DNA from 2 places in the Brevibacterium paucivorans genome. Region 2 is predicted to be linked to the other one. Evidence: predicted binding sites of a transcription regulator. Region 2 holds the regulator's gene; the other holds the start of a gene.
The links. The regulator HrcA, encoded in region 2, represses chaperone genes, less so after heat shock. The targets are predictions, from matches to a motif close to TTNGCACTCGNNNNNNNCGAGTGCNAA.
Positions count from the first base shown of each region.

Region 1 (7,328 bases), 1.4 Mb from region 2:
AAAGAAGTCGAAGTTGTCCTCGCCCACGAACTCTCCCACGTTGCGCACCGAGACGTCACAGTCATGACAGTCGCAGGTGTTTCCGGTGTCGTTGCGGGGCTCATGGTTCGCATGGGCTACTACTCGCGCTACCGCGGTTCAAGCAATAACAACAACGGCGCCTTAATCCTCCTTGGACTCATGGCGGTAGGTGCCATCGTATACGTGCTCAGTTTCTTCTTGATTCGCGTTCTTTCCCGCTATCGTGAGCTCGCAGCCGACCGCGCGGCCGCTCTTCTCACCGGCGCCCCGTCGACTCTCGCCTCGGCCCTGACAAAACTCAGCGGACAAATGACCAACGTTCCCACGCAAGACCTGCGTGCGCAGGGGGCCGCAAACCACTTGGCATTCCTGCCCGCGGTCAACGGAAAGTCAGTCAAACAACTGTTCTCAACCCACCCGTCGCTGGAAAAGCGCCTCGAACAGTTGAGCAAGATTTCGACGCAACTGTCGCGTCCGCAGTAGACCTGACACACGCTCAATGGCAACGACAACGAAGGCACGGTATGGGATTCTTTGACGCGCTCATGGGCCGTAGCAAGCCCAAGAAACCAAAACTCGACAACCTTTTTGCAGTTCCCGGAGCAACCCTCACGCTCGAGGTGGCAACTGATTTCACGCCCACGGGAGTCGCTGCGGTTGCCTTCCGCGCCATGGAGGGTGCCGCGATTGCTCAAGCCGAACGCGAAAGTGTCGACCTCATCAAGATGGACGACGCCACCAGTGTTCGACAAGAATCCGACGAGTTCGGATACACGTGGCAGGTGATCCGCGACCAAGACAAAGACATGTCACGGCTCATGACAAACGTACACGCGATTAACTCGGCGCTCGAAAACCAGGGCTTCGGGCCCATGCTCTTGTGCTCTGCCACGTACTTCCGTGACTCAAAAGGGCAAAATGCCGCCATCGTGTACCTGTATAAGCGCGGGACCTTCTACCCGTTCGTTCAAACGGGGAAGAACACACGCGACACGTCAGTGGAGTTCAACCTCAAAGCCGCTATCGGCGCCGACCTCCCCATGGAAGATGACACGTCTAAGTGGTCACCCCTGTGGGATGCCCCCGGCATGACGGACCGTTAGCCGCGACCTGAAATTTCGAACTCAACCCCAGCGACACTCACCACATCGCCGATCCGCAGGGTGGCACCTCGGCGGGTATCTACCTGGCCATTCACGGTCACTTCCCCACCCTGGATCATCTCTTTAGCCATGAAGCCGTCTTCGGCTACACCGTGAAGTTTAAGGGCTTGGCCAAGCTTGATTGTTTCGTCGCGAATCTCGAGTTTTTCCATCAGAAGTCGAACCCACCAAAGTCTCCGCCACCGAAGTCTCCTCCGCCGCCAAAGTCGCCTCCGGCGTCTGCGCCACCGGCGTCCCCGTTCATAGCGTCGTGGTATCCGTCCGCGTACAAGCCGTCAAAATTGTGCGCGCCACCAAACATCATGGCTCCCATTAGCATGCCCGGAAGCAATCCAGAACCAGCGTAAGAATTGAAGTACCCCCGGTTATACGCGGCGTACGAAGGTCCGGCCTCCCAGTAGTTCCGGCGCGTGTAGCCGTCCGCTGTGGTGACCTTGCGGGCGGCGGGTTCGGCACCCACGGCAACACGTTCCGCATCCGCTGCGCACACCGGAATCGGCCGAGGTTGCCCTCCCACGGGCGCCCAATCGACGTTTTCGACGCTGGGGCCGTGTTGCGGGTTGAAAAAGCACGGCGGGGTTCGAGTGGGTAGGGGCTTCCCGTCAACGCGAGCCCGGACACAACTGGCCGCATACCGGCCGTCCTCCAGCGCCTCCGTGACATGTTTAATGGCTTCCGGGTCTTTGACCCGCTCCAAGGTTTCCTTTGCCGTTTCATACGCATTCAGAGCACGCTGGTAGTCCTGACGACCACCTTCGTTCAGCTCAACACCTGCAGTAATGGTGTCCAAGTACGCGACTTCCTCGCCAAACTCAGTCACATCTTCGTGAGCGGTTTTCTTCACTGCTTCCAAGGCTGCCTGCGCACGAGCGTGTTCCTGTTGTTTATTTGATCGGTGAATCATAAACGCGCCCACGAACGTCACCGCGAGCAAAACAAGAAACACGTAAAGCATTCAAACCCTTTCAGGGGATGAGACCTTAATTGAGTGTCACTATTATCGCGAATCACTCTGAGCACAAGCTGAGTTCTACCAGGTGTTTCACCACTATTTGAGCGGGTAAGAGGTATGCGAGCGACGCCTTTGCCCGCGCGTACTTTCTAACTTGTGAGTTCAGCACAGCCCTTGATGATGGTGAGAACACCACCCAGCATTGCTAAAGACAACATGACCACACGGGAAAACTGCACCGGAACCTTACGCGAACCGAAATCACCGACCACCTGGCCAACTAACAACGCGGCAACCACGGCGAGCCACACCTCGGGAGCCAACTGCGGCCACGCCGACTCCTCCAAAACCATTTTGCTCGCAACCGACGCCATCCCAACCGTGATGAAGACCGGCTGGATGGACGCAGCAAAAGCGATCTGTTGCCACCGTGTAAGCACGGCGTAGGAACTCAAGAACGGCCCGCCCATGCCGGCCGACGCGTTCATCACACCCGCACCGGCACCAAACAGGAAGGCGTTTCGCGAACAAAACTTGATGGGGTCGAAGATTCGGCTCAGATACAGCGACGTCGCAAGTGAGCCCACAATCAACACACCGATGAACACGTGGAGCCAGGAGCTGGGCATACTGTTTGCGAGCAAGGCACCCGGGAACGTACCAGCAAGAGCGCCCGCTATGAGCACACCTGACTGCCTCCAGTGGACATTTCGCCACGTTCGAGCGAACACAATGACGGACGACAACGCGCCCAAGATATTCACCAGCACAACGCCCGGAATTGGGGCAAGAACGAGAACAATGAATGGCCCCGAGACCAACGCAAACCCCATGCCTGCCATCCGCTGTAAGAGCGCGCCCACAAAGGCGGTGCTACAGATCACAAAAATGGCAAGAGTCATTCGCCCACTGTAACCCAATGTGGCCCTCTACCGAGCGGTAGAGGGCCACATCTGAGACGAGCGGTTACGGACTAGAAGTCCATGCCACCCATACCACCAGTTGGGTCAGCAGGAGCCGCAGGTGCAGGCTCAGGCTTGTCAGCCACAACTGCTTCGGTGGTGAGGAACAGACCTGCAATCGATGCAGCGTTCTGCAGTGCTGAACGCGTCACCTTAACAGGGTCGTTAATTCCTTCAGCAAGCAGGTCGACGTATTCGCCGGTTGCTGCGTTCAGACCGTGGCCGTCTTCCAGACCGCGGACCTTTTCAGCTACGACGCCAGGCTCCAGACCTGCGTTCGTTGCGATCTGCTTGAGAGGCGCGTCGATCGCGACCTTCACAATGTTGGCACCGGTTGCTTCGTCACCTTCAAGCGAGAGGGTGTCGAATGCCTTCTTGCCTGCCTGGATCAGAGCAACACCACCACCGGCGACGATACCTTCGTCAACGGCTGCCTTAGCGTTGCGGACAGCGTCCTCAATACGGTGCTTACGTTCCTTGAGCTCAACCTCGGTAGCAGCACCAGCCTTGATGACTGCGACACCACCAGCGAGCTTCGCCAGACGCTCCTGGAGCTTCTCGCGGTCGTAGTCGGAGTCGGAGTTTTCGATCTCCTGGCGGATCTGAGCTACGCGACCCGCAATCTCGTCGGAGTCTCCAGCACCTTCCACGATCGTGGTTTCGTCCTTGGTGACAACAACCTTGCGTGCGGTACCCAGAAGGTCCAGGGTCGCGTTCTCGAGCTTGAGACCAACTTCTTCCGCGATGACCTGACCACCGGTGAGGATCGCGATGTCAGCCAGCTGAGCCTTACGGCGGTCACCAAAGCCAGGAGCCTTAACAGCAACCGACTTGAAGGTTCCGCGGATCTTGTTGACAACCAGAACTGCGAGTGCTTCACCTTCAACGTCTTCTGCGATGATCAGAAGAGGCTTACCGGACTGCTGGATCTTCTCCAGAACCGGCAGAAGGTCCTTCACGTTCGAGATCTTGGAGTTGACGATCAGGATGTATGGGTCTTCGAGAACCGTTTCCTGACGCTCGGCGTCGGTGACGAAGTATCCGGAGATGTAGCCCTTGTCGAAGCGCATACCTTCAGTGAGCTCAAGCTCAAGACCAAAGGTGTTGGATTCTTCAACGGTGACAACGCCTTCTTTACCGACCTTGTCGATAGCTTCGGCGATCAGTTCACCAATTGCAGGGTCACCAGCCGAAATACCAGCGGTAGCAGCGATCTGCTCCTTGGTTTCGACGTCCTTAGCGGTTTCGAGAAGAACCTTGGTGACTGCTTCGACAGCCTTTTCGATTCCGCGCTTGAGGCTCAGTGGGTCAGCACCGGCCGCGACGTTACGCAGACCTTCACGCACCAGAGCCTGAGCGAGAACCGTAGCGGTAGTCGTACCGTCACCAGCGATGTCGTCAGTCTTCTTCGCTACTTCCTTAACCAGCTCGGCGCCGATCTTTTCGTAAGCGTCTTCGAGCTCGATTTCCTTAGCAATGGAGACACCGTCGTTGGTAATCGTCGGTGCGCCCCACTTCTTTTCCAGCACAACGTTGCGACCGCGGGGTCCCAGCGTCACCTTGACTGCATCAGCCAGGGTGTTCAAACCAGTCTCGAGGCCACGACGAGCTTCTTCGTCAAATGCAATGAGCTTTGCCATAGTGGCGAGCATCCTCCCTGTGCGGGTGGCTTATGTTCACGTCATACAGAGCCCGCGACGGCGGGGTTTATCTAACCGATTCCCTTCTTCGGTTTAACAAACCCTCATCTGCACTCAGTGCTTGCCACGTCTAGATTTAGCACTCTCCACCATCGAGTGCAAATGCAGAACGCCTGAGGCGCCCGAAAGTCTATGAAAATCGCGTTTAGAGGGGCGTAACAGCTTCAGCCTGCGGGCCCTTGTCGCCCTGTCCTACGTTGAACTCAACCTGCTGGCCTTCTTGCAGTGAACGATATCCATCCATCTGGATCTCCGAGTAGTGCACGAAGATGTCTTGGTCGCTGTCGTCAACGGTGATAAACCCGTAGCCCTTTTCAGCGTTGAACCACTTGACCGTTCCCTGCGTCATTGTCATCTCCAACTGTGTATTGCTTCGTTGCGTACGTGTAGCACTCCCGATACTACAGAGGTTTAACCAATGTTTTTGCAGGTCGCAGCGTATTTATGCCCTGTTAGCTCCACACATTTGCGCCCATATATCCAAAGGAAATATCGCCAAAGACGCAAAACAACACAAGGGCCCTAATTTTTCACGCAGATGCGACACGTAGCGTCGATCCTCGTAGGAAAATGCACAGAAAGAATTTTTCAACACGGCGTGTGCAATAACCGAACATGCCCCACGTGTTTATTCACTAACGCCGGCTTCTTCACCAGACGGGTCACCAGCACCGCCGTCGGCTTCGCCACCGGACTGATCGCCGCCGTCGGATCCACCACCGGATTGATCACCAGCTCCACCGTCAGAGCCGTCAGATTGGTCGCTTCCTCCACCACCGGAGTCGCGACCAGCCCCACCGGACCTGTCGCCAGAACGGCCACCGGAGTCGCGACCAGACCCGCTACGGGATTTGCCGCCAGAGCGATCACCAGAGTCGCGACCAGACCCGCTACGGGATTTGCCGCCGGAGCGATCACCAGAGTCGCGACCAGCCCCACCGGACCTGTCGCCAGAACGACCGCTGGATCCACTTCCCGACCCGCCACCTGTGCGACTATTGGCCACCCCATCAGTGTCTTCACCGGCGCCCTCGCCAGATCCACTACTAGTCTCGTCAGAGGGCTCTTCCGAACCCGCGTTTTTGGCAATATCCGAGTTCAGCAACAGGGTGATGTCCGTGCTGTATTCGGAGCTGGACTCGACTTCTTCTACTCCGATGAGTTCGGCCAGCTCTTTGGCTTCTTCCTCAAAATCGTCCGCGTAGTACACCACCGACGTCGACGAAGCTGACCGTCCAGGCTCCGTCTTGACATCCTTCCACCCGGCGTCTTCGATCTTCTTTGCGATCTCTTTTTCAGCACCGGTCACACCAGATGCGTTGAGCACCTGCACAGTACCCGAGTGCTCCTTGACATCGACCGTAGTTTCGGTAGGTGCCGGTGTTTCGGTTTCACTGTTTGCAGGCTCAGCCGTCTGCTCTTCGGGGTCAACGGCAGAAGAACCAATGATCCGCACTGCGCCGATCACGAGTACAAGAGCGACGACCGCCAGAACGGCAATAAGCGAAATCGCTGCCGTCTGACTCATACCACTCGATTGGCGACGGTGCGCTCCCTTTCGCCCCGAAGGAACGATGGAGTCGAATTCGTCTCGTGGGTATTTGGTCATGTTTTAACGGGCCATCCTCTGTGCTCGATCACGCTGGCGTCCGTCCCGGATTCGACGGAGGCGTTTGATCAAAATAGGGTCTTGCTCATACGCGTGCGGGTTATCCAAAAGTGAGTTCAGAATCTGGAAGTATCCGGTAGAGCTCATGTTGAACTGTTCTCGGATCGCATGCTCCTTGACACCACCCAGAGTGTGCCACTGCCGCTCGAATTCGAGCACCTTCTGCTCGAGCTCACTAAGCTTCTCAGACTCCATGTCACCTTCCTTCACTGCGCGCTATTCTACCCACCATTGACCGGCACGCATTTCAGACACTTCGAGGGAAGAAGAAACGGGAGTGCTATGCACTCCCGTTTCTGTCTCGCCGAGGTCGTTCTCACCCACCATTGGCACAGTGAGTGTCCGCGGGTGAAGTTCAGCGAATCGCTACGTTGATCTGCTTGATCTGGGTGAAGCCTTCAAGCATTCCTTCTAGCGAAGCCTCGCGTCCAAATCCAGAGGTCTTCATACCACCGTAGGACTGACCGACCTGCTGGCCACCGCCCTGGTTGACCTGGACCCAACCGGATTCAATTGCGTTAGCTACGCGCAACGCACGGTCGATGTCCTTGGTGAACACGTATGCTGCAAGTCCGTAGTCGGAGTCGTTTGCCATAGCAATGACTTCTTCTTCGGTTTCGAATCGGATGACCGAAAGAACCGGGCCAAAAATCTCTTCGCGGCTGGTCTGCCAGTCGTTCTTGGCGTTCGCGAACACAACAGGTGCGTGGTAGAAACCAGGCTCACCAACCTCCAAAGAGTCGCTGCCGTCATATGCGACGTCCACACCCTCCATAGAGCGACCGATTTCAATGTACTGCGCGATCTGGTCATACTGCTTTTCGTTGATCACACATCCGATGTCGGACGACTCGTCGCGTG
Region 1 covers NZ_JAFBCP010000001.1:806,035-813,362, forward strand. The annotation lists gene htpX (zinc metalloprotease HtpX) at 1-504, shown strand, start outside; gene pspAB (PspA-associated protein PspAB) at 546-1,124, shown strand; gene JOE56_RS03785 (RNA-binding S4 domain-containing protein) at 1,121-1,336, opposite strand; gene JOE56_RS03790 (hypothetical protein) at 1,336-2,139, opposite strand; gene JOE56_RS03795 (sulfite exporter TauE/SafE family protein) at 2,286-3,038, opposite strand; gene groL (chaperonin GroEL) at 3,110-4,738, opposite strand; gene JOE56_RS03805 (cold-shock protein) at 4,944-5,147, opposite strand; gene JOE56_RS03810 (LytR C-terminal domain-containing protein) at 5,427-6,407, opposite strand; gene JOE56_RS03815 (DUF3263 domain-containing protein) at 6,411-6,662, opposite strand; gene JOE56_RS03820 (aldehyde dehydrogenase family protein) at 6,823-7,328, opposite strand, start outside.
Region 1: groL (chaperonin GroEL) is a predicted target of HrcA. The motif match lies at 4,875-4,901, and genes of this name have one in related genera.

Region 2 (7,328 bases):
TGCGCGGCCCACGGGATCACCGTATCCACGCCTACTTCGGTGGCGGCTTCGATCGCTTGAATGTCCCGGTCGTTCTTGGCTAGGGCTTGCACAAGAACCAGCCGAGGTCGTTGCTGGGGTTCCTCCGTCACGTCCGTGACGCTAAGCGTCAGGGACTCCGAGGTGCCCTCCTGAATTGTCCCCCGGAGGCGCACCCCAGTGCCGTCGATGAGTTCGAGTTCTTCTCCCGCACCCATGCGGCGCACACGCACTGCGTGGCCGGCGACCTCGGGACCCACCGTGATGGTCCCGCTGGCACCCGCCAAGGGTGTCTCCGTGAGAAAAACCGGAAGTGTCACAGGTTAAACCGGTCGCGTAGACGACTGAACGGTCCGCGGTGGGTGTTGCCCAGTTTGACGTCCGGGTTGGTTTCACCGCGCATGGTGGCGAGCTGTTCCAGAAGTTCGCGCTGTTTCGCATCGAGCTTGGACGGCACTTCAACGTTGATGGTCACCAGCAGGTCACCGCGGGACGAGCGACGCAGCCGCCCCACGCCCAAACCAGCCAGGGTCTCGGTGGTTCCCACCTGCGTTCCCGGCGCGATTTCAAGTTCGCGTTCACCGTCAAACGTCTCAAGACTAATGGTGGTTCCCAGGGCTGCTGCGGTCATCGGAATCGTGACCGTGGCACGCAGGTCGTCGCCGTCGCGGGTAAAGACGGGGTGTTCGCGGATGGCCACTTCGAGGTGCAGGTCGCCAGCGGGACCCCCACCGGGTCCTACTTCACCGCGACCGGACAGCAGAATGCGGGTTCCGTCCTTCACACCGGCTGGGATCTTGACCGACAAGGTCTCTTCGGCACGCACGCGACCGTCGCCGTTACATGACTGGCATGGGTCGGCGATGATGGTTCCGTAACCACCACAGTTGTTACATGGCTGGTTGGTGACCATCTGCCCCATGAGCGTGCGGGTCATCCGCTGCACGGAACCTTGTCCGTTACACAGCGAACAGGTCTGTGGCGAAGTCCCGGGGCGGGTTCCGTCTCCGTGGCACGTGTCGCACAGTTTGGCGGTCACTACCGAAACGTCTTCCGTTCCACCGAACACTGCGGTCTTCAAGTCGATCGACACGCCCACCAGCGCATCGCGACCTGGGCGTTTGCGCGACGCCGGCCCTGGCTGGGCACCGGCCCCACCGCCAAAGAATGCGTCGAACAGGTCCGAGAAGCCACCGAACCCCGACGCTCCCGGCTGGCCGTATTCGCCACCACCGGCGTCGTAGTTGCGTCGCTTCTGCGGGTCAGACAGGACTTCATAGGCAACCGATACCGCTTTGAACTCGTCGTCGTGGCCGGGGTTGACGTCCGGGTGGTACTTACGTGCGAGCTTGCGGTAGGCCTTCTTAATTTCCTCAGCACTCGCGTCGCGGGCAACACCCAGGGTTTCGTAGTGATCGCTCACGTGTGTCCTCATCTAGTTGTGGGTTGAAAAATCTACTTGTCCAAAATGACCGTAATGTAGCGCGAAACCGCGCGCACGGCCGCAATCGTGGTGGGATAGTCCATGCGGGTGGGTCCCAGCACGGCCAGGGAGGCGCGGGAATCCTCAGTTCCGTAGTTGCTTGCAATGACCGAGGTGGTTGCCAGGGACTCCGGGTTTTCGTGCCCAATGCTCACACTGACTCCATCGGCACTCATGTGGGCGAGGAGCTTGAGCAGAACCACCTGTTCTTCGAACGCCTCAAGGAGCGGGGCTACGTGTTCGTAGATCCCGCCCGAGGAGCGTGCCAGGTTGGCCGTTCCCGCCATCACCAACCGCTCTTGCCTGCGTCCCGAGGCCAACTCGGCAACGACCTCGGCGACGGTTGCCGCAGGGGCAGCCAGCGTTGCGGGGACGTCCAGAACCCGCAGGGCTGGTGCCACATCGTCGAGCGCCCGCCCGTCCAACACGCTGTTAAACAGGGTGCGCAAGGTGCCCAGTTCAAACTCGTCGATGCCCGTGCGCATCTCCACGATGCGCTGATCCACCTGACCGGAGTCGGTGATGAAAACGACCAGCAGGCGGTTGGCACCTAAGTCCACGAGCTCGAGGTGTCGAAACTTTTCGCGCGAACGCACCGGATACTGGATGACAGCGACCTGCGAAGTAAGGTCGGCCAACAAGCGCACGGTGCGCTCCAGCATGTCTTCAATGTCGACGGGGTGGGACAGAATCCGCGAGATCGCACGACGCTCAGCAACCGAAAGTGGCTTGATTTCGTCAATCGTGTCAACGAACTTGCGGTAGCCCTTGTCTGTGGGAATGCGGCCGGCAGACGTGTGCGGTTGAGCGATGAGACCCTGTGCCTCTAACGCGGCCATGTCGTTGCGAATCGTGGCGGGTGAAACACCCAAGCTGTGGCGCTCCACCAGCGCTTTGGAGCCCACGGGTTCCTTGGTCGCAACGTAGTCTTCGACGATTGCGCGCAAGACACGACTTCGCCGATCGTCGTTCACGAATCCCCCTCCACTGGCACTCTAGGTCGTCGAGTGCCAATTCTACGCCGGGGTGACAGCGGAACCAAACGCCCTCTAGGGTAATGGGGTGATGAACTACGGATCAGACGTGTTATCCGGCGGGCCACGATCCCACCGGCGCCCTACCTCTCGGAAAGTCCCGGCTCAACGTGGCCTGGTCGTTGAAGAAGTGAGCACCGGGTTCGTTGGCGCAATTCTGGGAATCGAAAAAGCCCCCGGCGGATTCGCAGTACGGCTCGAAGACCGCAACGGTCACGTGCAAAGCTTCCCGCTGGGCCCAGGATTCTGGATCGACGGCAAACCAGTCGAACTCACCCGCCCCACGGCCACTGCACCTACCCGCCCGCAGCGAACCGCCTCGGGGTCCGTAGCCGTTCCCGGCGCCCGCGCCCGCGTGGCACGCGGCTCCCGTATCTGGGTCGAAGGAAAACACGACGCACAACTCGTCGAGAAAATCTGGGGCGACGACCTGCGTATCGAAGGCGTGGTCGTCGAAGAACTGGGCGGGCTGGACGACCTCGAAGAGAAACTGGCACAGTTCCAACCCGACTCTTCGCATCGCGTGGGCGTTCTGGCCGACCACATCGTGTCTGGGTCAAAGGAAACCCGCATCGCTCAACGCGTGCAGGAACGGTTTGGTCCGGTCGTTCACGTGATTGGGCACTCATTCATCGACATTTGGCAAGCCGTGAAACCACAGTGCGTGGGCATTCAGGAATGGCCTACCGTGCCACGCGGGGAGGACTGGAAAACAGGCGTGTGCCGCAGGCTGGGGTGGCCCCACACCGAACCAGGCGACACTGGGCGCGCGTGGGCGCATATCCTGTCGCGCGTCAACACGATCGCCGACCTGGACCACTCACTGTCGGGTCGAGTTGAAGAACTCATCGACTTTGTCACCGTTGACCCTTGAGCAGTAGGGGATTCATTACACACATAGCAGGATTCCCTTACGGCTTTCTTCACATTCGTGCACATAAAGTAGATACTGAGACAGAGAACGTTTTCATCCTCTAGGAGAAAAATGACGAATCCCCACGGATCTGACGGCCCACCGAGCTTCGGTTCGAACCCAACAGGAGGTTTCGGGTCATCGCCTGCCTCCAACAACCCCAACGCCGAGGCTCCGGAAGCCCCTAAGGCTCCTGAAGCTCCCAAGTCGGCAGACGCTCCTGCGAATGGCGACGCGTACGGCGAGCCAAAACAGCAGCCAAAGTACGAACAGCCCAAATACGAGAGCGCGAACCAGAGTGCGCCGCAGTACGGAAACACTGGGCAGAGCCAGCCATACGGGAACACCGAGCAGGGTCAGCCATACCCACAGGCTCAGCCTGCGGATGCCGAGCTACCCGAAAACGCATACGGACCAGGATCCGAATCCTACTGGAACTCCAGCAATGACGACCGCACCATGGGACTCCTAGTACACATCTTGGGAATCCTCACCTGCGTAGTCGGACCTGCAATCCTGTACGTGATCAAGAAGGACGAATCACCGTTTGTGCGTCACCACGCAGCGCAGTCCCTCAACTTCCAAATCACGGTGTTGCTCGCGCACTTCGTCGCTGGAATTTTGTCGTTCATCGCAATTGGAGGGTTCCTCACACCGCTGATCTTCATTGGCTCACTGGTCTTTGAACTGCTGGCACTTCTGAAAGCCAAGGACGGCCAGGGCTACAAGATTCCTGTAGCCATCCCGATCTTCAAGTAAGCAATAGGTATTGCAGATTCAGCGCCTGTACACCGTTTAGGGTGTACAGGCGCTTTACGTATCTAACGTCTCTACGAGTTCACGCACCATGTAATCAACCATGAGGCGACCGGAAAGCGTGGGCGAAAAATAGGTGCTGTCATCGTGCAAGTACCCCATGCGCACGAACCGTTCAATGAGGCTGTGAGCATCGTGCGGTAAGGAGTCGAGCGTCAGACCGTCGCGCACACGCGCTAACAGCAGAATCCTTTCGACTTCCCGGGTAGGAGCGTCTAACACTTCTCGGCCAACTGCTGGGGAATGCCCGTGTGCCAGCCGGCCTGCCCATGCACGGGGGTGTTTTGCGTTCCAAAAGCGAACGCCGCCGATGTGTGAGTGGGCGCCTGGCCCAAAACCCCACCAGTCGTCGCCTGTCCAATAACTCATGTTGTGTTCGCAACGAGTGTCGACGGTTCGCGACCAGTTGGAGACCTCGTACCAGTTCAGCCCGGCCGAGGTAAACGCGGAATTGGCCCATTCGTATTTATCAGCCAAGTCGTCCTCATCGGGCATCGGTAGCTCGCCTCGCCTGACCTGAGCACCCATTTTGGTTCCCGGCTCAACGATCAGGGAGTACGCCGAAATATGGTCGGGCTCGCACCCGAGTGCGACGTCGACGCTACGTTTCCAATCGTCTAACGACTCCCCCGGTGTGCCATAAATGAGGTCCAGGCTCACTTGCAGGCCGGCGTCCTTGACCCAAGCGACGACCTCGGGAATGCGGTCCGGGTCATGCGTCCGATCCAAGGTCTGTAACACGTGCCCTACTGCCGACTGCATACCCACCGACACACGCGTGAACCCAGAACGAGCCAACTCACCCACATACTCCGGACTCAAGGTATCGGGGTTCGCCTCGGTCGTCACCTCGGCGCCGGTTACCACCCCGAACACCGATTTCAGGCGCGACAGCACGCTCCCTAGAACGGACGCGGGCAACAACGTGGGGGTACCTCCGCCAAAGAACACCGTATTCAACGCGCGCGGTTCACCCAATACTCGGGTCGCCAGGTCGATCTCGGAAGCAATCTGGTCCGGGTAGTCCTCGCGGTTGGCCCCTTCTCCAAGCTCGGTTGCCGTGTACGTGTTGAAATCGCAGTACCCGCACCGCACTCGGCAATACGGGACGTGAACGTACGCCGCTAACGTTCCAGATGAGTCGAGCGCCGAGTCAGGCAACGAACCGTCGAGCGGTGGAACGTCGCCCTGGGGTTGTGCAGGCACTTAGTTCTTCTTTTCAGCTTTGGAGTCGTCAGAGCTCAAAGCCGCGATGAACGCTTCCTGTGGCACCTCAACCGAGCCCACCATCTTCATGCGCTTCTTACCCTCTTTTTGCTTCTCCAGAAGCTTGCGTTTACGGCTGATGTCACCGCCGTAACACTTGGATAGAACGTCCTTGCGAATCGCACGGATCGTCTCACGCGCAATAATGCGCGATCCGACTGCCGCCTGGATGGGCACTTCGAACTGCTGGCGCGGGATCAAGTCCTTAAGCTTGGAAGCCATGAGCACACCGTAGTTGTACGCCTTGTCCTTGTGGACGATCGCCGAGAATGCGTCCACTTTGTCACCGTGAAGCAGAATGTCCACCTTCACCAGTGCCGATGCCTGTTCGCCGTCGTTGTCATAGTCGAGGGACGCGTACCCCTTGGTGCGGGACTTCAACGAGTCAAAGAAGTCGAACACGATTTCCGCGAGTGGCATGCGGTAGCGAATCTCTACGCGGTCCTCAGACAGGTAATCCATTCCCTGCATCTGCCCACGCTTGGTCTGGCACAGCTCCATGACCGCACCCACAAACTCCGAGGGGGTGAGGATCGTGGCTCGCACCATGGGCTCAAGGACCTCTTTAATCTTCCCTTCCGGGTACTCGCTGGGGTTGGTCACGGTGTGCTGTGAACCGTCCTCCATGGTCACGCCGTACACCACCGAAGGGGCAGTCGAGATGAGGTCGAGGTCGAATTCGCGTTCTAGACGTTCGCGAACGATTTCCAGGTGCAGAAGGCCCAAGAATCCGCAACGGAAACCAAAGCCCAAAGCTGCCGAGGTTTCCGGCTCGTAGGTCAACGCGGCGTCGTTGAGTTTAAGCTTGTCGAGTGCTTCACGCAGATTGGGGTAATCCGATCCGTCAATGGGGAACAGACCGGAAAACACCATGGGTTTAGGGTCACGGTAACCAGCGAGCGGCTCGTCAGCAGGTTTGCGCGCAGACGTCACGGTGTCACCCACCTTGGACTGACGCACATCCTTCACACCCGTGATGATGTACCCCACTTCACCCACACCGAGCCCGTTAGAGGCCACGGGTTCAGGGCTCGACACCCCAATCTCGAGGACTTCGTGGGTTGCGTGCGTGGAGATCATTTCGATCTTTTCGCGTGGTTCGAGCTTTCCGTCCACCACACGCACATAGGTCACGACACCTCGGTAGGTGTCGTAGACCGAGTCGAAAATCATGGCGCGCGCAGGAGCGTCCTTTTCGCCAACAGGCTCGGGTATGTCCTGCACAATCCGGTCGAGGACCGCTTCAACACCTTCGCCGGTCTTACCGGAGACACGCAGACAGTCCTCTGGTTCGCAGCCGATGAGGTTCGCGAGTTCTTGCGCGTACTTGTCGGGGTTTGCGGCAGGCAGGTCAATTTTGTTCAGTACCGGGATAATGGTGAGGTCGTTCTCAATTGCCAAGTACAGGTTGGCCAGTGTTTGCGCTTCGATACCCTGCGCCGAGTCCACCAACAGGAGCGCGCCTTCACATGCGGCCAGTGAACGCGACACTTCGTATGTGAAGTCCACGTGGCCGGGTGTGTCGATCATGTTGAGCGCATACGGGGTTCCGTCGACTTCCCACTGCATACGCACGGCCTGGCTCTTAATCGTGATACCGCGTTCCCGCTCAATGTCCATGCGGTCCAGGTACTGGGCGCGCATGTCACGCGGTTCAACAGCACCCGTGATCTGTAGCATCCGGTCAGCAAGTGTTGATTTGCCGTGGTCGATGTGGGCGATGATGCAAAAGTTGCGCAACTGCTCCGGCGCGGTCGAGGCAACCGTAATTGATCGTGAATCGCTCACCTTGGGCATG
Region 2 covers NZ_JAFBCP010000001.1:2,225,923-2,233,250, reverse strand. The annotation lists gene JOE56_RS10295 (16S rRNA (uracil(1498)-N(3))-methyltransferase) at 1-338, opposite strand, end outside; gene dnaJ (molecular chaperone DnaJ) at 335-1,441, opposite strand; gene hrcA (heat-inducible transcriptional repressor HrcA) at 1,474-2,475, opposite strand; gene JOE56_RS10280 (DUF3097 domain-containing protein) at 2,567-3,409, shown strand; gene JOE56_RS10275 (DUF4870 domain-containing protein) at 3,521-4,207, shown strand; gene hemW (radical SAM family heme chaperone HemW) at 4,262-5,470, opposite strand; gene lepA (translation elongation factor 4) at 5,471-7,327, opposite strand.